Regions from separate parts of the Mesobacillus jeotgali genome, predicted to be linked through region 2. Evidence: predicted binding sites of a transcription regulator. Region 2 holds the regulator's gene; each other region holds the start of a gene.
What was found. The regulator Rex, encoded in region 2, represses fermentation and respiration genes when NADH is low (regulators of the CRP and FNR family bind a similar motif). The targets are predictions, from matches to a motif close to TTGTGAAATATTTCACAA.
Positions count from the first base shown of each region.

Region 1: the regulator Rex is predicted to act here: its motif matches at 1,525-1,542, upstream of nirB (nitrite reductase large subunit NirB).
Region 3: the regulator Rex is predicted to act here: its motif matches at 3,471-3,488, upstream of FOF60_RS04150 (cytochrome ubiquinol oxidase subunit I).
Region 4: the regulator Rex is predicted to act here: its motif matches at 2,107-2,124, upstream of FOF60_RS19785 (cytochrome ubiquinol oxidase subunit I).

Region 1 is NZ_CP109811.1:987,000-993,026, reverse strand. Features, by position in the region: gene nirB (nitrite reductase large subunit NirB) at 1-1,398, opposite strand, end outside; gene FOF60_RS04930 (DUF948 domain-containing protein) at 1,661-2,029, shown strand; gene FOF60_RS04925 (M14 family zinc carboxypeptidase) at 2,245-4,623, shown strand; gene FOF60_RS04920 (hypothetical protein) at 4,660-5,037, opposite strand; gene FOF60_RS04915 (M14 family metallopeptidase) at 5,171-6,027, opposite strand, start outside.
Region 2 is NZ_CP109811.1:247,781-253,807, forward strand. Features, by position in the region: gene tsaD (tRNA (adenosine(37)-N6)-threonylcarbamoyltransferase complex transferase subunit TsaD) at 1-58, shown strand, start outside; gene abc-f (ribosomal protection-like ABC-F family protein) at 472-2,400, opposite strand; gene moaC (cyclic pyranopterin monophosphate synthase MoaC) at 2,581-3,075, shown strand; gene FOF60_RS01380 (redox-sensing transcriptional repressor Rex) at 3,103-3,768, shown strand; gene FOF60_RS01385 (YdiK family protein) at 3,795-3,995, opposite strand; gene FOF60_RS01390 (CPBP family intramembrane glutamic endopeptidase) at 3,999-4,730, opposite strand; gene groES (co-chaperone GroES) at 5,114-5,398, shown strand; gene groL (chaperonin GroEL) at 5,456-6,027, shown strand, end outside.
Region 3 is NZ_CP109811.1:822,061-828,087, reverse strand. Features, by position in the region: gene FOF60_RS04160 (solute:sodium symporter family transporter) at 1-548, shown strand, start outside; gene cydB (cytochrome d ubiquinol oxidase subunit II) at 1,076-2,104, opposite strand; gene FOF60_RS04150 (cytochrome ubiquinol oxidase subunit I) at 2,094-3,446, opposite strand; gene FOF60_RS04145 (peroxiredoxin) at 3,682-4,293, opposite strand; gene FOF60_RS04140 (hypothetical protein) at 4,493-4,657, shown strand; gene FOF60_RS04135 (YbjQ family protein) at 4,789-5,106, shown strand; gene FOF60_RS04130 (GNAT family N-acetyltransferase) at 5,153-5,557, opposite strand; partial or broken gene FOF60_RS04125 (NUDIX hydrolase) at 5,627-6,027, opposite strand, start outside.
Region 4 is NZ_CP109811.1:3,858,136-3,864,162, reverse strand. Features, by position in the region: gene FOF60_RS19795 (UDP-glucose dehydrogenase family protein) at 1-1,195, shown strand, start outside; gene FOF60_RS19790 (phosphatase PAP2 family protein) at 1,329-1,976, shown strand; gene FOF60_RS19785 (cytochrome ubiquinol oxidase subunit I) at 2,255-3,601, shown strand; gene FOF60_RS19780 (cytochrome d ubiquinol oxidase subunit II) at 3,598-4,623, shown strand; gene cydS (cytochrome bd oxidase small subunit CydS family protein) at 4,635-4,733, shown strand; gene FOF60_RS19775 (BC1872 family protein) at 4,789-5,112, opposite strand; gene FOF60_RS19770 (hypothetical protein) at 5,274-5,402, shown strand; gene FOF60_RS19765 (LLM class flavin-dependent oxidoreductase) at 5,561-6,027, opposite strand, start outside.

The sequences.
Region 1 (6,027 bases), 740 kb from region 2:
TGCGAGGATATCGGATATGAGCGATTTACATCTTCCGCATGAACGGCCCGCGTTTGTGCAGCCACCCACTTCGTCAACAGTAGTCAACTCATTTGTACGGATTGCGTCGACAATCGTTCCTTTTGTGACACCATTACAGCCGCAGACAAGCTCGTCATCAGCCATCGCTGCTACATCGCCTGCTTCTCCTCCGCCGCAGCAGCCATTTGCTTCAAGAATCGAGACACTTGTCATTCCGCTGATGTCTTCTCTTTTCGTCAGCATCCTGAACAGGCGGTTGCTGTCCTTTGTATCACCATAAAGTACAATCCCGGCAATCCGATTGTCACGAATGACAATTTTCTTGTAGATTCCATCAAACTCATTGTGGACTTTGATTGATTTAGTTCCTTCGTCATCGCCGATTTCACCTGCTGAGAACAAATCACAGCCAGATACCTTCAACTGAGTGCCGCAAATCGTTCCTTCATAAGGGTTAGCCGGAATTCCCGCAAGGTTAGCTGCAAGTACTTTTCCCTGTTCATACAGCGGTGCCACAAGGCCATAAACGATTTCTCTATGTTCAGCACATTCCCCGACGGCATATATATTCGGCATATCTGTCTCCATATAATCATTGACGACAATCCCTCTGTTGACATAAATGCCGCTGTCTTTGGCCAGCTGGACATTAGGACGGATGCCGACAGCCATGACGACAAGATCTGCCTGTATTTCGGAACCATCAGAGAATCTGAGTCCGGTTACTCTCTCGTCTCCTAGAATTTCCGCTGTCTGCTTTTCAAGCAAGAAATTCATACCTTGGTTTTCCAGCTCTTTTTTCAGCATTCCTGAAGCTGTTTCATCAAGCTGTCTTTCCATCAGATGCGGCATCAAATGGACAACATTGACTTCCATTCCCAAATTCAGCAGCCCTCTAGCTGCTTCAAGGCCTAACAGCCCACCGCCAATTACAGCTGCCTTTTTATACTTCCTGGAATCTTTGATCATCATTTCACAATCATGGATGTCACGAAATCCGACTACTCCCTGTTTATCAGATCCAGGTACCGGAAGAATAAACGAGCTTGAGCCTGTTGCAATGATCAACTCATCATAATCTACAAGACGTCCCTGATCAGATAGCAGCTGCTTCTTCTGATTGTCTATCCCGACAACTGCTTCCCCTGTATAAAGCTTGATGCCGTTATTCTTGTACCAATCCCAGTCATTCATGATGATGTCTTCGATTGACTTATCTCCCTGAAGGACAGTGGACAACATAATTCTATTGTAGTTAGGATGTGGCTCATTCCCAAAAATAGTGATCTCATATCCATCTGGCTGAAGTTTAAGCAATTCTTCAATCGTCCTTACTCCTGCCATTCCGTTTCCTATCATGACTAGTTTCTTTTTCATCTCGTTTGTCCTCCCATGGTAAAAGCTTCTGTTCCGGAATTTTCATTAATGATATTTCCTCTATGTATAAATTGTATTGTGATTTAAGTCTCCTGTTTGTGAAGTTCGTCACACTTTCGGTCTGTTATGTGCATCATTTCACAAATACTTCAAAATTAGCAATTTCCACCTTTCTTTTGAATAGCAGTTATGTTAAAGCTTAAATTGGGTATTGTACTTGTAATGGAATGATTAGATGCAAATGTAAAAGGAGGCAGGCTTCATGATCATTGTCTATATAAGTATCGCTGTCATCGTGGCAGCCCTGGGGTATCTTGGTTATGTTGTTTATAAAACATATAAAGATGCCAAGCCAACGATTGATAGTCTTCAAGAGACTGCGACCCGGGTACAGAACAAAACGAATGCCATCAAAGAAGAAACCGATTCACTCAAGTTTAAGCAGCAGAAGCTGATGACTGATTTTGATAAGAAAAAGAAAGCTGTCAATACCGTTGTTTTTTCAGTAAAACAGACACCGGTAGAATTCAAGAACGCACTTGTTGCAAAACCTGTCGCTGAACTCGAACAGAAGTATAAAGCAAGACAGTGGAACCGCAAGCGTCGCAACCGAACCATGCAGCCACAGTAAGACAGGGCAACTCGCCCTGTTTTTTTATTTGCCTTTGCCTGGTGACTATCTTCCTATATCCTCATTCTGATTTATTTCCCAACCAGTCAAAAATTCAACAGAAACAAGGGTTATGATACCGGCACTAAAATTTAGGAATATTGTACGATTGCCGAAATAATTTTTAATACTTATTATGAATAAATATACAAAATATAATTTGGAGGAATACATATATGAAGCATAAAAAGATTATCTCTGGTGTAGTCGCCGCAAGCTTGCTGGCATCCTCGCCATGGACTCCCGCGCTCGCTGAGTCACTCAAGTGGAATTATGTAAATGCATATGAGGAAAAGGACGGCAGCTTATTCAACAGTGAAAACTATGATTTTATGAAATTCTCAGAAATTGGCGACAAGCTTGAACAAATCGAGAAGCAATCCAATCGTGTGAAGGTAGAAGTAAAGGGCCAATCATCAACAGGACAGCCCCTTTATGTCGTTACGATAGCTGCACCTGACTCTCAGGGCAAGTTTGGCAAAATTCAGGCATTAAGAAAACAAATGTTCAAGAACCCTGGCAAGGCACAGGACTGGATTGAAAATAACCCAGACTTCAAAGTGCCGATCATGATCAATGGATCCATCCATGGTACCGAGTTTATCGGCAGTGATGCGGTCATGCAGCTGATTGAGCGCTTTGCTCTTGAAAATGACGATACAACAAAGAAAATCCTCGAAAATAACATCCTGATTTTCAATGTTGTCCAGAATCCTGATGGCCGGATTGATGCAACACGTTTCAACGGTGAAGGAATCGACCTGAACCGTGATTTCATCACCCAGTCACAGCCAGAAACCCAGGAAACCGTCGCACTGATCAAGGAATGGAATCCGATGGTCTTCCTTGATACACATGGCTATGTAAAAAATTATGCACCGAACAAGCAGGGTCTTATTGAACCATGTACGGTTCCACACAATCCTAATTACGAATATGATTTGTATGAAAAATGGGCAATGAACCAGGCAAAAGCAATGGAAAATGAAATCATGTCCGACAAGGAAAACTTCTCAGGCAGCCTCTATCAATCAATGGAAGGAACCTACATTCCGCAGCGTGATGACGCAGAAGGCTGGGATGATTATCCGCCAATCTTCACTCCGATGTACGCAATGTACCATGGTGCTTACGGCCACACACTTGAAGCGCCAACAAATGATGAAGACGGCGTTCGCTGGATGTATGACGCCATCATGGGCGCATTGAAAAATGCTACGGATAACAAGCAGGAAATGATCAAGGACCAGATTGAGATGTTCAAGCGCGGCATCAATTTTGATCACCCATTCCATGAAGAAGGCTTCTTCCCGACTGCCTATGTGCTGCCTGTTGATTCCGAAGATCCAACCGTAACACATAAGGCAGTTAATCATCTGCAGAAAAACGACATCGAAGTCGTCCAGGCTTCTAAGGCGTTCACTGCTGACGGAAAGTCTTACCCAAAAGGCACATATATAGTAAAAATGGACCAGGCAAAGGCTGGCCTAGCCAATACGATGCTGTGGGATGGCGAGGACATCACCGAAGACGTTGATGCCATGTATGATATCTCAGCATGGAGCCTTCCGGAACTCTGGGGATTCGAGGCGATTGCGGTTCAAAGCGAGTTTGATGTGACAGCGACTAAAGTGAACCAAATCCAGGGGCAAGGTTCTGTCATTGGTAAAGGTCCATTCTTAATCCCGAACAGTTCAGTAAAAGCTGTTAACCTGGTGAATACGCTCCTTCAGCAAGGGGTTACAGTTAAACGCGATTCTGAAGGTAATTTTTACACAGAATCAGCTGCAAACGTAATTTCAGCAGCGGTAAAGCAATCCGGACTGCACATTGAATCAACAAAGGTTCCGGCTGAAGCAGTTGAGGTTGGGGACTTAAAGGTCGCAATCCTAAAAGATGGCGGCATAAACAAAGCTCAATCTCACTCGGGTACAAAACTCGCTCTGAAACGTCTTGGCTTCACCGTTACTGAAGTAACTCCTTCAGACGTTGCAGAACAAGGTCTTTCCAGCTTCGACGTATTCGTATACAGCGGAACGGAAGGCTTGATTGCCAAAACTCAGTCACGCGCGGGTAATAAAGAGTTCGGATTCCAAAATCCAGCTCAGTTTGATAGTTTCAAAGCAAATGTAGATGAATTTTTAAATAATGGCGGAAAATATATCGCAGTTGGGGCTGGTGCCTCCCTCGCGACAAAGACATTGGGACTTACTGATGACGATATTGTCGTTGCAGGCTACAGCAGCAATGGTATTGCAAAAGTTGATTACAGCGGCCAAGGTGTGACGGGAGGATATAGCGAGGACGATCTCGGTTTTGTTTATCGCCCTGTCTGGTATGAAAACACCGATAACGATGAAGTATCCGCAACATTCGATGACAACTCCGACTTCTTTGTAGCCGGCCACTGGAAAAACAACAGTGAAGCACAGGGCAAGGCAGTCATCGTGAAAGAACAGGATAAGGACGTTACAATGATCGGCCTTGAAGCTGGTTTCAGAGACCATACCGATTATCTGTTCCGACTTCTTTCGAACAGCATTTTTGAAAAATAAGCATTGCAAAAGCATCGGGTAACTTGCCCGATGCTTTTAGTTATGAGAATAGTATTTTTCCAGCAGCAGATAATCTCGCGTCTTTTGAATTTCGATATTATGGGTAAGAGCGAACTCTTCAAGCTCACCTATCAGCTTTTCGCTGTAAAATTGCGCAACACCAAAATTGAAGCCTCTCCTTACCTTCACCACTGCATTCTTCGTCGACCAGCCAATGCGGCCGAATTTTATTTTTTTGATATTGTCCGGAGTCAGCAGTTTCCGGTAAATTGGATATTTAAATAGTTTAATTTTATATTCAAGGTGATTTGAGGTAATCGTTAATTGGATTTGATGTAAAGTAATGACCAGCACAGCAAGAGCAATTGAAACCCGGACCATCCAGCTGAAATTAGGCAGGATAAATACGCTCATGATAATGATACTCCACAAAATATCTTTGGGTAGGCTTCCTGTATAAGTCAACTAATTCCCTCCTCTCGTACTCTTTCGATTTTACCATATAAATACAATTTAAAAAGACCACCTTTTCAGGTGATCCGCTTTTTTATAGATAAAGTCCTGCAAGGAAGATTCCCAGGGCTTCTTCATATATCTCATCGAATTGGGACAGCGGCAGCGGGTTTATGCCGAAACCAAGTTCGACTGTAAAACCTGGCCTGCGCCAATCCTGGATGAACCAGTCTTTATAGCCGGCATAGCTCTCAATCGTTTTGACCGGCTGGTAACCGCTCACCCGCGCAAATTCATTGACCATCGCCTCCGATTCAGGTGGCTCAAGATTTTCAAAGCCCCAGTAGATGACCTCTCCCTGGGTATGGAAAGCCAGAACCCGGGCAAAATCGCGTCTTCTTGTCATTTCTGCCATCGCAATTGCTTCTGGCTCGGATAGCGGGTTTGGCCCAACATAGTCCCTTGGGCCAGGCTGGCTTGGGTTCCGTTCTTTTTCAAGCTCCCATTTTGCCGGGAACTGGTCGTTCAGGTCCACACCTCTGATATTGGCCTTCCATCCGCTGAAATCCTGGCTTCCTCTATTCAATTCTACTACTCTTTCATTCCATGGCTCTGCTTCAGGCGGCCCATTGAGCACAAGATCGACACCATCCGGATTCACCATCGGCACAATCGATAATGTTGTCTGTCCATAGAAGTTCTGCATGGACAAGCCGCGAATGGAGGACTTATTTGTCAAAGCCAGAAGATAGTCGTTCAGAAAAGTCATGATGATGGGAGTGGTGATCCATTCATTGGCATGGAACGATCCATTATAGTGAACCCGTTTATTGCCATTCCCGATTAGTGTTTCCGGGATGCTTTTTCCTAAAACAGAGTTTCCAATCGAGGGCACCCTCATGAACGGATAGACATTTTCCAAACGTCGTAAATCACTCATCAATGAGGCAT
Region 2 (6,027 bases):
GCGAGCCGATTTAACGTTGAATGGAAATCCAGGACTGGAGATAACTATCCACAACTAAAGTCTCAAGCGAAAAAATGTTGTCAGACTCTTCTGTGGATATGTTGATGTTTCTTAGGTGAAATTGTGTGCAATGTGGATAAAAACGGCTGTTTTTGTGGATAATGTGGAAAACTCTCTGGATAAGCTATAAATCAGTCTTTACTGTGTGAATAACTATGTGAACAAAAAGTCCCGGTTTTTAAATCGGGGCTTTTTTTCTGTGGAAAAGGTTAAAATCTGAAATTATACACTGGAAATTATATGTTTTTTTCCAGTTTGCGAATAAATAGAATGAATTTGCGAATAAATGCTCAGTTTTTGCTAATAAATATAGTTTTTTGCGAGCAATCAATAAATTTTTGCGAATAAAATGGACTTTGCACAACAGGAGAACAAAAAAACGGGCACAATTCATGCCCGTTTAGTCCATTCCTAAGCCAGCTCTGTCCACTCTTCCATCAGTTCATCGAGTTTCTCTTTTGCGGCTTCGATTTTGCTATTGATCTCTCCTGCTTTTTCGTGATCCTGGAAGACCTCGGGATCACAGAGCAACTCTTCGTATTCAGCTACTTCTAACTCCAGTTGTTCAATCTTCGCTTCTACTTCTTCCATGCGGCGTTTGCGCTGGCGTTCGAGTTTTTTCGCTTCTTTGTCTTGTTGATAGGAGGTTTTGTCTTGCTTAGAGTTATCCACAGCGTTTCCTGATGCTTTGGCGGCCTGTTCTGCCAATGCCTTCAATTCTTCCTGCTCAAGCTTTTTCTCGACGTAATAATCGTAATCGCCAAGGTATTCAGTTGAACCGGCACGGTCGAGCTCAAGCACCTTTGTCGCGATCCTGTTGATAAAATAGCGGTCATGTGAGACGAACAGGATGGTGCCTGGATAATCGATCAGGGCATTTTCGAGCACTTCCTTGCTGTCCAGGTCGAGGTGGTTTGTTGGCTCGTCCAGAATTAAGAAATTTGAATTCTGCAGCATCAGCTTGGCCAGTGCCAGACGGGCCTTTTCGCCACCGCTCAGGGTAGAGACGATTTTTAAGACATCGTCACCTGAGAAAAGAAAGTTCCCTAGTACCGTGCGGATTTCTTTTTCGGACTTCAGGGGGTATTCATCCCAAAGTTCGTTCAAGACCTTTTTATTCGAACTGAGTTCTGCCTGTTCCTGATCATAATAGCCAATCGAAACATTGGAACCGTATTGAATATTGCCAGTAATCGAAGGCAGTTTTTCAACGATTGTTTTTAATAAGGTTGATTTTCCGACACCATTTGGTCCAACCAGAGCAGTGCTGTCGCCGCGCGAAAGATTGAAGGAGATATTTTTAGATACGACTTCATTTTGATAGCCGACAGATAGTGTATTCACCTTCAGGACATCATTGCCGCTCTGCCGTTCGATTTGGAAGCTGAACGATGCCGACTTTTCATCACCCTTTGGCCTGTCCATCCGATCGATTTTTTCAAGCTGCTTCCTGCGGCTCTGGGCACGCTTAGTCGTTGATGCCCTGGCCAGGTTTCGCTGGATAAAGTCCTGCAGCTTGGAGATCTCATCCTGCTGCTTCTCATACAGCTTCAGGTCGCGTTCGTAATTCGCGGCTTTCTGCTCTAAATATGAACTGTAATTGCCAGGAAACTTCGACAGCTGATGGCGGGAGATTTCATATACTTGGTTCACGACCTTATCAAGGAAGTAACGGTCGTGGGAGACAATCAGGATGGCTCCGTTATAGCCCTGCAAATACTGCTCAAGCCAGGAAAGCGTATCAATATCCAGGTGGTTCGTCGGTTCATCCAGTATCAAAATATCCGGGCGGGTCAATAATAGCTTCGCCAATGCGAGTCTAGTTTTCTGTCCGCCGCTTAAAGTGGATATTTTTGTGGAATAATCAAAAGAATGGAAGTTCAGCCCGTGGAGGACGGAACGGATATCGGCTTCATATTGGTAGCCGCCTTTTTCCTTGAACTGGACCTGCAGCAAGTCATACTCTTTTAGGACTCTTTCATATTCTGTCTCGTTTGACAGGATGTCTGGATCCGACATTTTTTCCTCAAGTCTGCGCAAGTCTTTTTCCATGTTGTGCAGATGGTCAAAAACAGCCAGCATTTCATCCCAGATGCTTTTCTCGGACTCCAGACCGGTATTTTGGGCCAGATAGCCAATTGTTGTACCTTTTGGGCGGATGATTTCGCCGCCGTCATGTGATTCGTACCCGGCGATGATTTTTAGCAGGGTTGATTTTCCTGCCCCGTTCCGGCCGACAAGCGCTACTCGGTCATTGGTCTGTATTTCAAACTTTATATTCGATAAAATAAGATCAGCAGCAAAATATTTTGATAGCTGATTAACCTGTAATAAAATCATTATTTTTCACCTCTATTGCCTTAGAGATAGTGTAACCCATTAATATAGGCACGGCAATATGTGCGAACTGCGGTAGGTGGGACGGTATAAAAAAATTCCCTTTGTATTGTGAACATTGAAACAAAGTTCACACACAAGTTTGACAAAATAGTGTATCATTTGGTAGAAAGGAGCTTTTACATGGCAGAATTTACGCATTTTAACGAAGAGGGCAGAGCAAAGATGGTCGATGTGAGTGAAAAAGCGGAGACGGTTCGTACTGCAGTCGCCCATTCAAGCATAACCGTGAATGAAGATATATATGTGAGAATCACTGAAAATAAAATGAAAAAAGGGGATGTCCTTGCAGTGGCACAGGTAGCAGGCATCATGGCGGCGAAAAAAACGTCAGAAATCATCCCGATGTGCCACCCGATTCCATTAACAGGCATTGACCTTTCATTCGAATGGGAGCAAAATGGAAATGACTATATTTTAAATATCGCTGCATCTGTTAAAACAAAAGGGAATACGGGTGTAGAAATGGAAGCGTTAACAGCAGCTTCAGCTTGTGCGCTGACTGTTTATGATATGTGCAAGGCCGTTGATAAAGGCATGGTGATCGGCAAGACGTATCTTGTTGAAAAAACCGGCGGTAAAAACGGTGATTTCAAGAGAGAAGAAAAGTTGAGATAGAAATACGGACAGGGTGGAGGATGGAGAATGACGAATGATGCTATGAAGATTCCGCAGGCAACCGCAAAACGTTTGCCACTGTATTACCGGTTCTTATTGAACTTGCATTCTTCAGGTAAGCAAAGGGTGTCATCCGCGGAATTAAGTGAAGCGGTAAAAGTGGATTCAGCGACAATCCGGAGGGACTTTTCCTACTTTGGAGCTCTGGGTAAAAAGGGGTACGGCTACAATGTCAATTACCTGCTGACTTTTTTCCGAAAGACGCTTGACCAGGATGAACTGACGAAGGTAGCCTTGATTGGTGTCGGAAATCTGGGAACAGCATTTTTGAATTATAATTTTTCCAAGAACAATAATACGAAAATTGAGATCGCCTTTGATGTGGATCCAGGCAAGGTTGGCACGAAAATTGGTGACGTTGCAGTGTATCACATGGATGACCTTGACAAGGTTGTCGTCGAGGAAGGTATCCAGGTCGCAATCCTGACTGTTCCTTCAGCAGTAGCACAGTCGATAACAGACCGATTGGTGCAGGCGAATATCAAGGGAATCCTGAACTTTACACCAGCGAGACTGAATGTGCCGGCGTCCATCAGGATTCATCACATTGATTTGGCGGTTGAATTGCAGTCATTGATTTATTTCTTAAAGCATTATCCAACAGATACTGAAACAACAGAATCGGTAGAATAAAAAATAGCTCCTTCATGATGAAGGAGCTATTTTTTCTGTATATTCTTAAGTTTAAAATGGAACATGATCATCCTGATGCCGGACCCGAAGTCGAACGTGGCAAGGGCTACAAGCAGATAGCTAAAGAATCCCCAGCCTGTCTCATTTACATTCTGGATGGCGAAATAGGTGAATAAGCTGCCTAACAAGATGTAGACAACGCCTGAAAATAAAGGCGATTGCTTCATAACTTAAAATCCCCCAATAAAGCTTTGAATTTTCTCTGCTTCTTTTATCATTCTCTCAATGTCTTCCCTAAATACGGATTGAATCAGTACAACCATTGTATTCATTGTAACATGGGCAATGATTGGCACGATAATCCGCTTTGTTTTTACATAAAGGAAAGCAAAGGTGAATCCCATTGCTGAGTACAGGATCACATGCTCCGGCTCCATATGCGCAAGCGCGAATATGACAGAGCTTATGAGCGCTGAGAAAAAGAAATTCATTTTCTTATGCAGGCTGCCGAATATGATTTTTCGGAAGACGATTTCCTCTAATATAGGGCCAATAATCGAACTGACTAAAATGACAATCGGGAACATTTCGATCAGCTTGATGATTTCCTGTGTATTCTCCGAGCCCATTTCGATTCCAATCATATTCTCGATGCTTGCCGCAATCGATTGGGCGAACAGAGCAAGGAAGACACCAGCGAAAGCCCAGGCTGCTGAGCTTACCGGTGATGAAGCATCACGCAGGTCAGCACCTGTCCTGCGTTCCTTCCTTAGCAGCAGGAGCACAATCACAAGTGTCAGCGAAAAGCTGATCACGAGCCAGTAGGGAATCGAGAGTGTCTCCATTTCTTCCAGGCTTTTTCCCATTGCAGCTCCAATAAAGGCAACAATCGGGATGCCGATGAGGCTTGAAAGCTGCATGGCGATATAGGCGATAATGACGTACCAGTATTCCTTTTTCAATATGATAATCTCCTTCTATTCGGATCGGTCTATGTGTATGCCATAAAAGTTGTTATAAGAATGCTATCTATCCATTTTACTAGTAATCATCAGGAAAGTTCAAATATCAGGGTGTCTCGTGAACATTTTGGTTAAAATTCCGGTGAACTGGCATACTCTTTATGGTGGTCTTTTTTAGCCATGCTGCCGTGGAGTACGCGAAAAATAGTACTTGCTGTCGAAGGGCATGTAGGTAGATTTAGATGTTAATTTTTATAAAAAAAGTTAGGCTTCACGCTTGCAAAAAAAATAGAGATTCATTATTATATAAATTGTGTTAGCACTCTATTGAGGCGAGTGCTAATAAACAATAATCTACATATAATTTGAGGAGGTTGTTTCACTTGATCAAGCCACTAGGAGATCGCATTATTATCGAGCTTGTTGAGTCTGAAGAAAAAACTGCAAGCGGTATCGTTTTACCCGACACAGCGAAAGAAAAACCTCAAGAAGGTAAAGTCGTAGCTGTTGGAACTGGCCGAGTTCTTGAAAGCGGCGAGCGCGTTGCTCTTGAAGTTGCAGTCGGAGACCGCATTATCTTCTCAAAATACGCAGGCACAGAAGTAAAGTACCAGGGCAATGAGTACCTGATCCTACGTGAAAACGACATTCTAGCAGTTGTAGAATAATCACTGCGATTATAGACAGAACGTTAAAACATTAATAATCTGAGGAGGTTTTTTACAATGGCAAAAGAAATTAAGTTCAGTGAAGAAGCACGCCGCGCGATGCTTCGCGGGGTAGATTCTCTTGCAAATGCAGTAAAAGTAACTCTTGGACCAAAGGGACGCAACGTGGTTCTTGAGAAGAAATTCGGCTCACCTCTAATCACTAACGATGGTGTAACAATCGCAAAAGAAATCGAACTTGAAGATGCATTCGAAAACATGGGTGCTAAGCTTGTTGCTGAAGTAGCTAGCAAGACGAATGACGTTGCTGGTGACGGTACGACAACTGCAACAGTTCTTGCTCAAGCGATGATTCGCGAGGGTCTTAAGAACGTAACTGCCGGCGCTAACCCAATGGGAATCCGCAAAGGTATTGAAAAGGCTGTTATTACTGCTGTTGAAGAGTTAAAAGCTATTTCTAAACCAATCGAAAGCAAAGCTTCTATCGCACAGGTTGCGGCTATCTCTGCTGCTGACGAAGAAGTTGGCCAATTGATTGCAGAAGCGATGGAGCGCGTTGGCAACGACGGCGTTATCACAATCGAAGAATCGAAAGGCTTCACTACAGAATTGGACGTTGTTGAAGGTAT
Region 3 (6,027 bases), 570 kb from region 2:
TCGTCATCCTGCTCGTCGGGATTTTCACAAAACGAGTACCCGCGCTTGCAGCCAAAGTCGTGATCATCTTCCACGTGATCACTTACTATATGCTCGTTTGGGGTACGCAGCATCTGTTCGATTTTGCTATACCAATTCATTTTATCCACATTTACGCAATCTTGTTTGTCGTTGAAGTGGCAATCATGATCGCTATCGGATTGTGGAAACCAACAGCAAAGCCATATACGTTCCGCTCCGAGGCAGCAGTCGACATGGTACCATGGAAATACTCCTTGCCTGTATCTGTTGTCCTGCTAGCGCTTGTAGCGATCTTGTATATCGTCTTCTCGCCAATTGGATTAGCCTACGATGGGGGTTATGTTTCTTCAGCATTTTGGCCAATCATCGCAGGTATACTTGGGATAACAGCCTTACTATCTTATCTGGCAATCAAAAAGTGGAACAAAGCTTATGCTGGTTATCTCTTGACAGAAAATCCTGTTAAAGCACACAAGGAAAAAAACTTGGATAGACCCAAACTTAAACCAACCATAACAGAATATTGATTGTATTTTGAGACCTATCATTGTGCTGGTAGGTCTCATTTATTTATGCAGGTGAATTCGTACTAAACCCGAGGAGAATAGTTAATAGACATTTCGTAGCCTGTCCTTGCCAGAAATGTCTATTAAATCTCTTTTATTAGACATTTTGAGACTGATCCTTGCTGGAAATGTCCATTAAACCCCTTTTATTAGACATTTTGAGACTGCTCCTTGCCGAAAATGTCCATTAAACCCCTTTTATTAGACATTTTGCTGCTGCTCTTTGCTGGAAATGTCCATTAATCCCCTTTTATTAGACATTTTGCTGCTGCTCTTTGCTGGAAATGTCCATTAAACCCCTTTTATTAGACATTTTGAGGCAGCTCTTTGCTGGAAATGTCTAGTAAATCCTTTCCAATAGACATTTTAAGATCTCGATGCTCCGGAAATGTCTATTATCCACTTTCTATCAGCCATCTTGAAACTCTCCCCGCTGGAAACCCGTTCCACAAAATTTAATAAGCGTCTGGTCACCCAGACGCCTTTCCTTATTGATATCCTTTTGCACTTTCCTTTAAGATTTTATCCTTGAAAAGTGTGTAGCTCCATGACTGGTAAGCAATGATAATTGGCACGAAAATGACTGCAACGACGAACATGATAGTCAAGTTGAGCTTGCTGCCTGCAGCATCAAAAAGTGTCACGCTGTAGGCATTGTCTATCTTCGATGGCAGCATGTTCGGGAACATCCCGACGAAGCCGAAGGCCATTTTGGTAAAAATCGTCACGCAGACAGCGGTAAAAGCATAGCCGATTTTCTTTTTAAAAATAAAGTAGACTGCCGCGAGCATCGCAGCCAGTGCGATTACCGGCACAACCCAGAGGACCGGTTGCTGCGAGTAATTATCCAGCAAGGGCGTCCTGTTCACTGTTGCCAGAAAGAAAAGTGACAGCATCGCTGGAGCCACACCAGCCAAAATCCGGGATAATCTGTAAGCCCGGACCGCAGTTTGTCCTGCTGTCTTAAGCTGTATCCATAGAGATCCAGATAGAAGGAACAAGGAGACAAACAACAGTCCTCCCAAAATGCCGTAACCGTTCAACAGGCTGAACAAATTCCCTTCATAACCATTTGCGCCGATCAATAAACCACGGTACAGGTTGGCAAAGGTGACGCCGAATAAGAAAGCGATCAAAAAGCTTCCGGTGAAGAAGCCCCATTTGCACGCTGCCTGCCATAGCGGGTTGTCGTCCTTATGCATGAATTCAAGTCCGATTGCCCGAATGAACAAAGCAATCAGCACCAGGAACAATGGCGTATACAAAAAGCTGAACATGTCCGCATAGACAGCCGGGAAGGCCGCAAATGTCGCTCCTCCAGCTGTTATCAGCCAGACCTCATTCCCGCCCCAGAACGGTCCGACAGCCTCCTGGAGCTGGTTACGCTCCTGGCGGTTTTTAGCAATGAACGGGAACAGCATCCCAGTACCAAGCGTGTAACCATCGAGGATAAAATAAACCGTCCAAATCAATCCCCACAAACCGAACCAAATGATTGCCAGTGTATCATGAGACATGCTTCACGCCTCCTTTAAGGCCATATTTAACTTCTGATTCCGGACCTTTTTTCGCGTATTTAATGATCAAATAAACATCTGCTATCAGAAGAACCGTATAGAAAATGACGAGAGCCGCCAAAGAGAATACCACCTGAGACATTGCGATTGGCGACACACCCTCCGATGTTTTCATCAATCCGTACACAACCCATGGCTGTCGTCCCGCCTCTGCTACCATCCAGCCGGCATTGATCGCCAGGTATGGAAGCAGTACAGAATATAGGACCAGCTTCAAGTATTTTGGTGAGTTCTCCAGTTTGTTTTTCCGATAAAGGTACAAGCCGTACCAGGAAACAACAAGGAAAAAGACTCCGAGAGCGACCATGACCCTGAACGCGTAAAAGACCAGTTCCACGTTCGGTCGTTCATCCTTGGGAATGTCTTTCAAACCAGTGACTTCCCCACCAAAGGAGTTGGTGTAGAAGAAGCTGCCCAATTTCGGTATGCTGATTGCCTCAAATGCATTACGCTCGTTTTCCTGATCGGGAATCTGGATGAGATGGAATGGCATGTCCTTTTGCGTCTCCCAGACTGCCTCCATAGCCGCTCCTTTTGCCGGTTGCATTTTAGCCGCGAACACCCCCGACTGGTGGCCGATAAATGGCGTCAGAGTGGCAGAAAACAACGCCATTGCCAGACCGTATTTGAATGACTTTTTATAAAATGCCGTTTCGTTTTTCCTGAGCAGGTGGTAGGCACTGATGGCCATCATGAAGAACGCCCCGACAATATAGGCACTCACAACTGTATGTACAAACATATACCAGGCATACGGATTGGTGACGAGCTCCGAGAAGCTGTTCAACTCGACACGTCCGTTCTTCAGGACATAGCCGACCGGATTTTGCATGAAACCATTGGCGGTAATGATCCAGAGCGCAGAAATATTCGTGCCAAGAGCGACCATCCAGATTGAAAAAGCCCGCAGCTTCGGTGAAAACTTATCCTTGCCGAAAAGCCAAATCCCCATGAAGGTTGATTCAAGAAAAAATGCGACCAAAGCTTCAATGGCAAGTGGTGATCCGAAAATATCCCCCATATATTTTGAGTACTCAGACCAGTTCGTGCCAAACTGGAATTCCATCGTGATGCCGGTAATCACACCAAGCACAAAGTTGATAGCGAACAGTTTTCCCCAATAATCGGCCATTCGCTTATAGTTCTGGTCCAGGGTGCGCGCATACTTTGTCTCCATGATGGCAACGAGAATAACTAAACCAATTGTTAATGGGACAAATAAAAAGTGATAAAACACAGTTACAGCAAACTGGATCCGGCTTAATATCAGGACCTCATCCATCTTTGGTACCTCCCTATTTAATGTTTGTGAAATTTTTAACATAATCTCAATTCTATTTTAAAAAAACTTTGTGAGTGATATCGAAGATTTTTGTAGAGAATTTGTGACATTTTTATCCACTGAGTGTGATGCTGGTCACAGACAAGAAAAGCACATGCTCCACTGTTGAGTTGGTCTTTAATAATCCAAATTTTATATAACAAAAAACAGGTCCCTTTAACCGGACCTGCAAGCCTTAAATATTCCCTATATTTGATGGGTCTGTACTGACTCCTTGCTGGCCGGGCACCCAGTTCGCCGGTACACCCTTCCCTGTTTGTTTGGCATACGCGAAAGCCTGCAGCATCCTTACGTGCTCAGGAAGGTTTCGGCCGACATTTCCTGGATATGTGAGCTTTGCCCTGATAATGCCCTCTGGATCAATGAAAACCGATGTCCTGAAGCAGGCCCCGGTCGTTGCATCCAGAACACGGTAAGCACGGCTGATGACCTGTGTCCTGTCGCTTACCATAGGATACGTAACATTCTTCAATGATGGAGAAGTTTCCTTAAACACCTTGTGCGAATATACACTGTCTGTGCTGATGGCCAGCAATTCAGCACCAAGAGCTTGAATATAAGGATAAACAGCGGCGACCGCCGCCAGTTCTGTCGGTCAGACAAAGGTGAAATCGCTTGGGTAGAAAAATAAAATAACCCACTTCCCGCGATAATCCTCAAGGTTAATCTTTTTTATATCACCATTTATCAACGCATCTGCTGTAAAAAGCGGAGCCTGGTCATCCCGGTTTGCGCAAAAAACAGTCGGGCACTCAACCAACTCTTGAGCGTACAATTTTTCGTCCATTTCAGTCGCCCTTTCTTTAGTAAAATTTATCTCTATACAATCATATGCAATTGATTTTTTATATTTCAGCTTCCAACAGGAAAAACTACTTTGGATAAGAAAAGCGAAAGCGCCTTGGTCAGCTCCGACAAGCGCTGGAGCTGGACACTAATCTAAGTGTCAGAAGCTTATGCTTTATCAAAGAAAGGAGGGTTCATGAATGAGCAGAGGCAAAGAGTTCAATCACAAGAAAAAAGGCCATCCTGGCGACCTGCCGTCAGGTGCACTGAAACCAAAGCGGCCTGAGACCGAAGCACAGGAAGATGAGGAATTCCTCGTCGTCCAGGAGGCATTCAAAAATCGCGTAGAGGAAGATGAAGTGTAAATGATCGCAGGACCTGGCGCATAATCGCTGGGTTCTTTTTTTGATTGAAACTTTTTTCAAAGGGAATCGTATATGTAGTTATTCACAGCTTTTTAACAGCCGGCTACAAAAAATTGAGGAGGAATATAAACATGATCGTAACAACAACTTCAACATTGCAAGGCAAAGAAGTCGAGAACTATCTGGGTATTGTTTCCGGGGAAGCTATCATGGGCGCCAATGTGGTGCGCGACTTTCTGGCAAGTGTCACCGATGTGATTGGCGGCAGAAGTTCGGCATATGAGAACAAACTCGCCGAAGGCCGGGAAATTGCCATTCGCGAGATGGAGGATAAAGCCCGCCGTTTGGGTGCGAATGCCGTAATAGGTGTCGACCTTGATTTTGAAACATTAAGAGAAGGCATGATGATGTGCATCGCTACGGGTACCGCAGTAAAAATTAAAGAGTAAAGCTGAAAGGACCAGGCCTGCTGCCGGGTCCTTTTGTTTAGAGTAATCATATTCGCTCTTTTTTAAAATTGGCAATCACCAGTCCGTTACCCACTACTGAATCATGCTTGCGCTCAAAACCCAGCTTTTGATATAGATTCAGTGCTGGTGTGTTCGCTGCCCCGGTTGAAACAATCATTTCAGAGCAGCCAATCTGTTCTAATTTAGCAATTAGCTTTCGCGCAATTCCCCTGCGGAAAAAATCAGGGTGAACCATCATGCGATGGATATCGATTACTTCTCCTTCTTTTTTAAAAGAGACCGCCCCAGCGAGCCTGCCTTCTATATAACAACCAATAAAGGTTTCGCCACACTCCTGAAGCTGCTCGAATGTTTCTTTTAATGGAGGGATTTCATCTGTACCGATAAGCTCTGCTTCTATTTTGTATGATTTTCTCTGCAGATCCAGCACTTCGGCACACTCCAAAATCACATTAAGATGGATTTCTCTGAATTCAGGCAGATACCTGCTGTCATTAACCTTTTTTATAATCAGCTCTTGCCTCTCTGTTAACGAAGGCAGATTGTTTAATGGAAAAAAACGAAGCTCCTTGCTTTCACAATCAAGCATCTGCAGCTTTCCATCCCACTCCTCACAAGCATAGAGGGCAATCGCGTTATAGATTTCATCGCCATTTGGATATCGGAAATAATACTCTTCACCGGCAACCACATCCAAAAATTTCAGAGTCTTAAGATGAAGCCCTGTTTCCTCGAACAATTCCCTGCGAGCTGTTTCCTCAAAGCTTTCGCCCGGCTCCATCGCTCCTCCGGGAATCCCCCACCTGCCAGTATCAGTTCTTAGCTGCAGCAGCACTTCATAATCCCTGTTAAAAACAAGCACAGCAGAACCCACCAGAATGAATGGCCTGCTCCCAATAA
Region 4 (6,027 bases), 1.2 Mb from region 2:
GTCCCCGATTTATGAACCAGGACTTGAAGAACTTCTGGTTAAAAACTCCTTCGAAGGAAGACTGACTTTCACTGCTTCTCATCAGCAAGGATTAAGGGAAGCGGAAATCATCATCATTGCCGTCGGTACACCTCAGAGTGATGATGGGCAGGCAGACATGAGCTTTCTTGAGCAAGCCGCAAAGGACCTCGCTGAACATATCGTCCGGGATTGTATTGTCGTCGTAAAAAGTACGGTTCCAGTGGGAACGAATGAATATTTGAAACAACTGTTACTAGGGCAGTTGAAAAATAATGTTGAAATCAAGATGGTCTCCAATCCGGAGTTCCTGCGGCAGGGATCAGCCATCCAGGATACCTTGAAAGCTGACAGGATTATCATAGGCTCTGATGATGAAGGTGCCTCTGAAAAAATCCGAAAGATGTACCGGCCGCTGAATGTGCCATTTTTATTGACGGATGTGAGAAGCGCTGAAATGATCAAATACGCTTCCAATGCTTTTTTGGCAACGAAGATCAGCTTTATCAATGGAATTGCCAATCTGTGTGAAGCCACAGGAGCTGACGTCGAGGATGTAGCGGAGGGAATGGGCTATGATAAGCGGATTGGATCGGCCTTTTTAAAGGCCGGAATAGGGTACGGCGGATCCTGTTTTCCAAAGGATGTAAAAGCGTTGCTGCACACATCCAGGCAGCTGGGGATTCCGTTCACATTATTGGAAGAGACGATTGCCATCAATGACCAGCAGCAAAAGCTGCTTGTTGATAAGGCCATGAAACGTTTCGGCGAGCTAAAGGGAAAGAAAATTGCCATGCTCGGCCTTTCCTTCAAACCGAATACGGATGATATGAGGGAAGCTCCGTCGATCAAAATTGCACAGGCCTTATCCGCATTTGGAGCTGAGGTTGCAGCCTGCGACCCAGTTGCGGAAAACAATGCAAGGAAAGTCATCGGCGATGCCATCACATATATGGACTCAGCAATGGAGGCTGCAAAAGGTGCAGATGCACTGTTCATCGTCACAGAGTGGGAGCAGTTCAGGCAGCTAGAATTCGAAGCATTAGTGGCTGTCATGAAGCAGCCAATCATCTTTGACGGCAGGAACTGTTTAGATGAAGCTGGCCTGAAGGCATGCGGGACAATTGAATATTATCCAGTCGGGAGGCCGGCGGTTATTTTAAAAGGGAATGATTGAATTCATCCCTTTTTTTGTTTGGCTTATGAATGTTACTAACTTGCTAATGAGGTAAACATCCAAAGGGCTTTTTAAAATAACGGAACTGGGAATAGTAAGGGTGATTTAGAATGCATGGGAGGGAACAAGATTCATGAAGTTCAATCTGCAGCTTTTAATTGCCTTTTTTGGTTCGTTATTCGGCTTTATCTTTATGTCTTATCTGGTACAAGCGGAACATTTGCTGGTGTTCGACCAGGTTGTCATTGATGCGGTCCAGGGGCTCGAAGCAGAGGGTCTGACTGCGGCGATGAAATTCTTTACCTATATCGGCTCCTTAAAATTCATCGTAATCTTGACCATTCCCATTTTTCTATTCCTTTTTTATGTGTTAAGACACAGGCTGGAAATTCTTGTTTTCCTGTCTGTTGTTTATATTACACCGATTCTGAACAGGTTACTGAAACTGTATTTTCATCGAGAACGACCGGATTTCCACAGGCTGATTGAAATAGGGGGATACAGTTTTCCGAGCGGCCATGCGATGAACGCTTTCTCGTTTTACAGCATCCTTGCTTTTCTGCTCTGGCGCAATGTTCCAACCTGGCTGGGGAGAGTCACTATCATCATCCTCAGCACTTTTATGATCTTGGCGATTGGGTTGAGCAGGGTTTATTTAGGTGTCCATTATCCGAGTGATATCATCGGCGGCTTTCTGGCAAGCGGCCTATGGGTGGCAGCCGTTATTTGGTTTTTCCAAAGATATAAAGAAAAGCTTGAAATAACTAAACGTTCACACTGACAATAAACTGTTTTTTTCGTTTTAACAGGCCAGAGAACGGGAATGAAAAGAAAGACGCCAAATTGGATTACATAACATATTTCTCTCACATTTATAATGTATAAAGAATTAGGTCAAAGGCTGCGCGAAAATGTGATTTAGTGAACAAACTCCAGAGGTGACTTTATGTATAAAAAACAAGAAAGAATGCTAATGTGGCTTGCTTTTATTGTGGCGGCAATCATGGGTTTGTCTTTTATCGGAAGAATTTTTGCTGGGTAGAAAAGGGGTATTGAAAAATGGGAAATGAAGAATCAGTTTTTTTCAGCCGTGTCTTGACGGAGCTTACATTATCCTTCCATATTATTTACGCCACTATTGGAGTGGGAATACCGCTGATGATCATGATCGCTCAGTGGCTGGGAATCAAGAAACAGGATGAGCATTATATCCTGCTGGCAAGGAGATGGACGCGCGGTTTTGTCATTACTGTAGCGGTCGGTGTTGTGACCGGGACGGCGATTGGCTTGCAGCTGAGCTTGCTGTGGCCTAATTTTATGGAACTGGCGGGCAATGTCATCGCTCTTCCACTGTTCATGGAAACGTTCGCGTTTTTCTTTGAAGCAATTTTCCTAGGAATATACTTATATACATGGGACCGGTTTGAAAACCAGAAGAAACATTTGCTGCTGTTGATTCCGGTGGCAGTTGGGGCTTCTTTTTCAGCCGTGTTCATCACGATTGTCAATGCATTCATGAATGCGCCGCAAGGCTTTGACCTTGTTAACGGCCAGCTGGTCAATATCAACCCGGTTCTGGCGATGTTCAATCCGGCGATGCCAACGAAGGTCGCACATGTGCTGGCGACAGCTTATATGACTTCAGCATTTGTACTCGCGTCGATTGGCGCATTCCGGCTTTTAAAAGGATCGAATCATGTCTACCATAAAAAAGCATTGTTTTTAACGATGAAGATTGGCCTTATCTTTTCGATTGCCGCTGCGGTCATCGGCGATTTTTCAGGAAAATACCTCGCTGAATACCAGCCGGAAAAGCTGGCAGCAGCAGAATGGCACTTCGAGACGCATGAGGGGGCGCCGTTGATGTTATATGGTGTTCTTGATGACGGCGAAGTAAAATATGCGCTTAAGATTCCTTATGCACTGAGTATCTTGGCTCACAGCGACCCTAACGCTGAAGTGATTGGCCTTAATGAATTCCCTGAAGACGAGATTCCGCCATTGTACATCCATTATCTGTTTGATGGAATGGTGACAATCGGGATGTGGATGATGGCCCTTTCGCTTGTCTATGTTGTGGGCGTGTGGATGAAATGGAGTTTTATCAGAACAAGATGGTACCGCTGGCTGATCGTCTTCGGCGGACCGTTATCGATGCTGGCGATCGAACTGGGCTGGTGGTTCGCGGAAGTCGGTAGGCAGCCTTGGATCCTGCGGGGAATTATGAAGGTTGAGGATGCGGCTACCAAAAGCGGACAGGTCGATTTGATGCTAATTCTGTTTGCAGGTTTATACTTGATCCTGGCAATTGGCAGCACCGTAGTATTAACGAGGATGTTCCGGAAAAATACAGTTGAACAGGAACTGGCAGACAGGGAACTGGAGAAGGAAGGTGAGTTTCGATGACACTTGAAATAATTGGGATATCGGTGCTCTGGATCTTTCTCTTTGGATATGTCATCGTAGCCTCCATCGATTTTGGAGCAGGTTTTTTCAATGCATACAGCTTGTTCAGGGGAAAGCAGCATATCCTCACAGGAATCATCCAGCGATACTTATCGCCTGTCTGGGAAGTCACCAATGTATTTCTTGTGTTTTTCTTCGTAGGAATTGTCGGCTTCTTTCCTAAAACGGCATATTACTACGGAACCATCCTGCTCGTTCCGGCAAGCATTGGAGTTGTTTTGCTGGCGATCCGCGGGGCTTATTATGCGTTCACGACTTACGGAGGATTGAAGCATAAGAGATACACGTATTTATATGGACTCACTGGCTTGTTCATCCCTGCCTCACTATCGATCGTGCTGACGATTTCAGAGGGAGGCTTTGTGGAGGAGACTGCCTCGGGGATCGAATTGGACTACTGGGCCCTGTTCACCAGTCCATTGACCTGGAGCATTGTTGTTCTTAGTCTGACTGCCGTTCTCTATATATCTGCCGTATTTTTGACCTGGTATGCAAATAAGGCACAGGATGAACCGGCTACGGAACTGCTGAGGAAGTATGCCTTGATTTGGTCTGTGCCGGCAATCGTAACCGCAACAGGCATCATCGTGGAACTTAGGGGCCATAACCCTGAGCATTACAGCAGACTGGTTGATTTATGGTGGCTGTTTGCCATCTCCTTCATCCTGTTTGTGGGGACCGTGTACCTGATTGGAAAACGCAAGGCATACGGAGTGGCGTTCGGACTTTTGACCGGCCAATTCTTTATCGCCTTTTTTGCCTATGGTATTTCGCATTACCCGTATCTGCTATATCCGTTTCTCAGCATATACGACAGCTTTACAAATGAAGCAATGGCCATTGCGCTCATCATCGCGTTCATCGCAGGGCTTGGGCTGCTGTTACCATCACTGTACCTGCTGCTGAGGCTGTTTTTATTTAATAAGGACTATGTTCAGGGGAAGAGGAACGACCACGCATAGGAGGTTTGAAAATGGCTGAATTCACTATGTTTTATGCTCCTTTCATTGTCATCATCGCATCGATTATTGCGTCATTCTGGCTGGCAGGGAAGGACGAAAAGGTGGAATAAATTAAAAGAGCTGTCATCCTTTGTTGTCTGGATGACAGCTCTTTTTGTGTGGATTTTACGAAAGCTTGCGCCACAAAGATGAACTAGTGACGACTGAGTCATTTTCAATGATCGCATAGGCAGCATTTGTGATTGCTTCAGGAAGATTTTCCCCGGTACCTTTGAATTGGTTAAAAGCGGCCTCGGAAACTCCATTGGTTGAGAATTTATAGCCTAATTTCTCCAATCTTTCGACAACCAGCATCGCATGTACAAGGTTCTGTTCCGGCTGGAATTCAGAGTCATTGATGAAAACGCCTTTTTCATAATCAAACCAGCGATCCCACCTGTTCAGCTTCCAACCCAAAATCCTTCGTGCAATTGCATCCGTTTTAGTCATCCGTTCTACCTCTCTCCTCATAAATTTACCGTTCATTGTTATATAACAGAATATTTAATTAAATTATATTACATAACAGAATGGTTGTGCAATGATTAAAGATTTAATTTCTGATATTTTATTTTTAAAAATGGAGCATCTTAAAACTGGGGGTGACAAATATGAGGGAAAAAGAAATCAGCCAGCCTAATGTAAGACTTGGCGGAAAAATCGCTAAGGAAAAAGGCCGCACGAACGGTGAGTTAGGTAATGATCGGGACATCAACTCCGGTAAAAGCCGCAATAAATAAGAAAGAGGGATAGCCATGACAAATCGTAATGATAACCGCGAACGGAAAAACAAATACCCTAACAATAAAGAGCGGAATATCTCCAAAGATGTAAATATCCGAAGCGAAATGACCAAAAAAGATTTAAAGGAATAATAGAAGGGGGGATTTCCCCCTTCTTAAAGCAAGGCGTCAGCCAGCAAAGTGTAAGTATTTACCTTATGATCAAAGCTAAACAGATTGTTAATGATCATAAATTCATCCGTTCTGTAAACCTCACCGAGCCTTAAAAGTTCATCTCTTACTTTTTCTGGTGTACCAATAATCATTCGTTTTCGATTTTCCTTGATCCTGGAGCGATCGCTAGAAGTAAGTGGAGCATTCCTTGCCTCTTCCAATGATGGGATTCTTGTGTCCAATCCCTTTTCAACTCGCAATAGCCATATATCCTGGCTTAAAACTAATTCTTCGGCTCTATCCTGTGTTTCCGCGCAAATAACAAATACACAAACATTTGCTTTAGGCTTATGCAGTAAATGGGAAGGTTGGAATTCCCGATAATATTGTTCCAGTGCCCGTTTGCCGTTAACTGGCGTAATGAAATGGCCGTATGTAAAAGCTGTTCCAAGTTCTGCAGCGAGTCTCG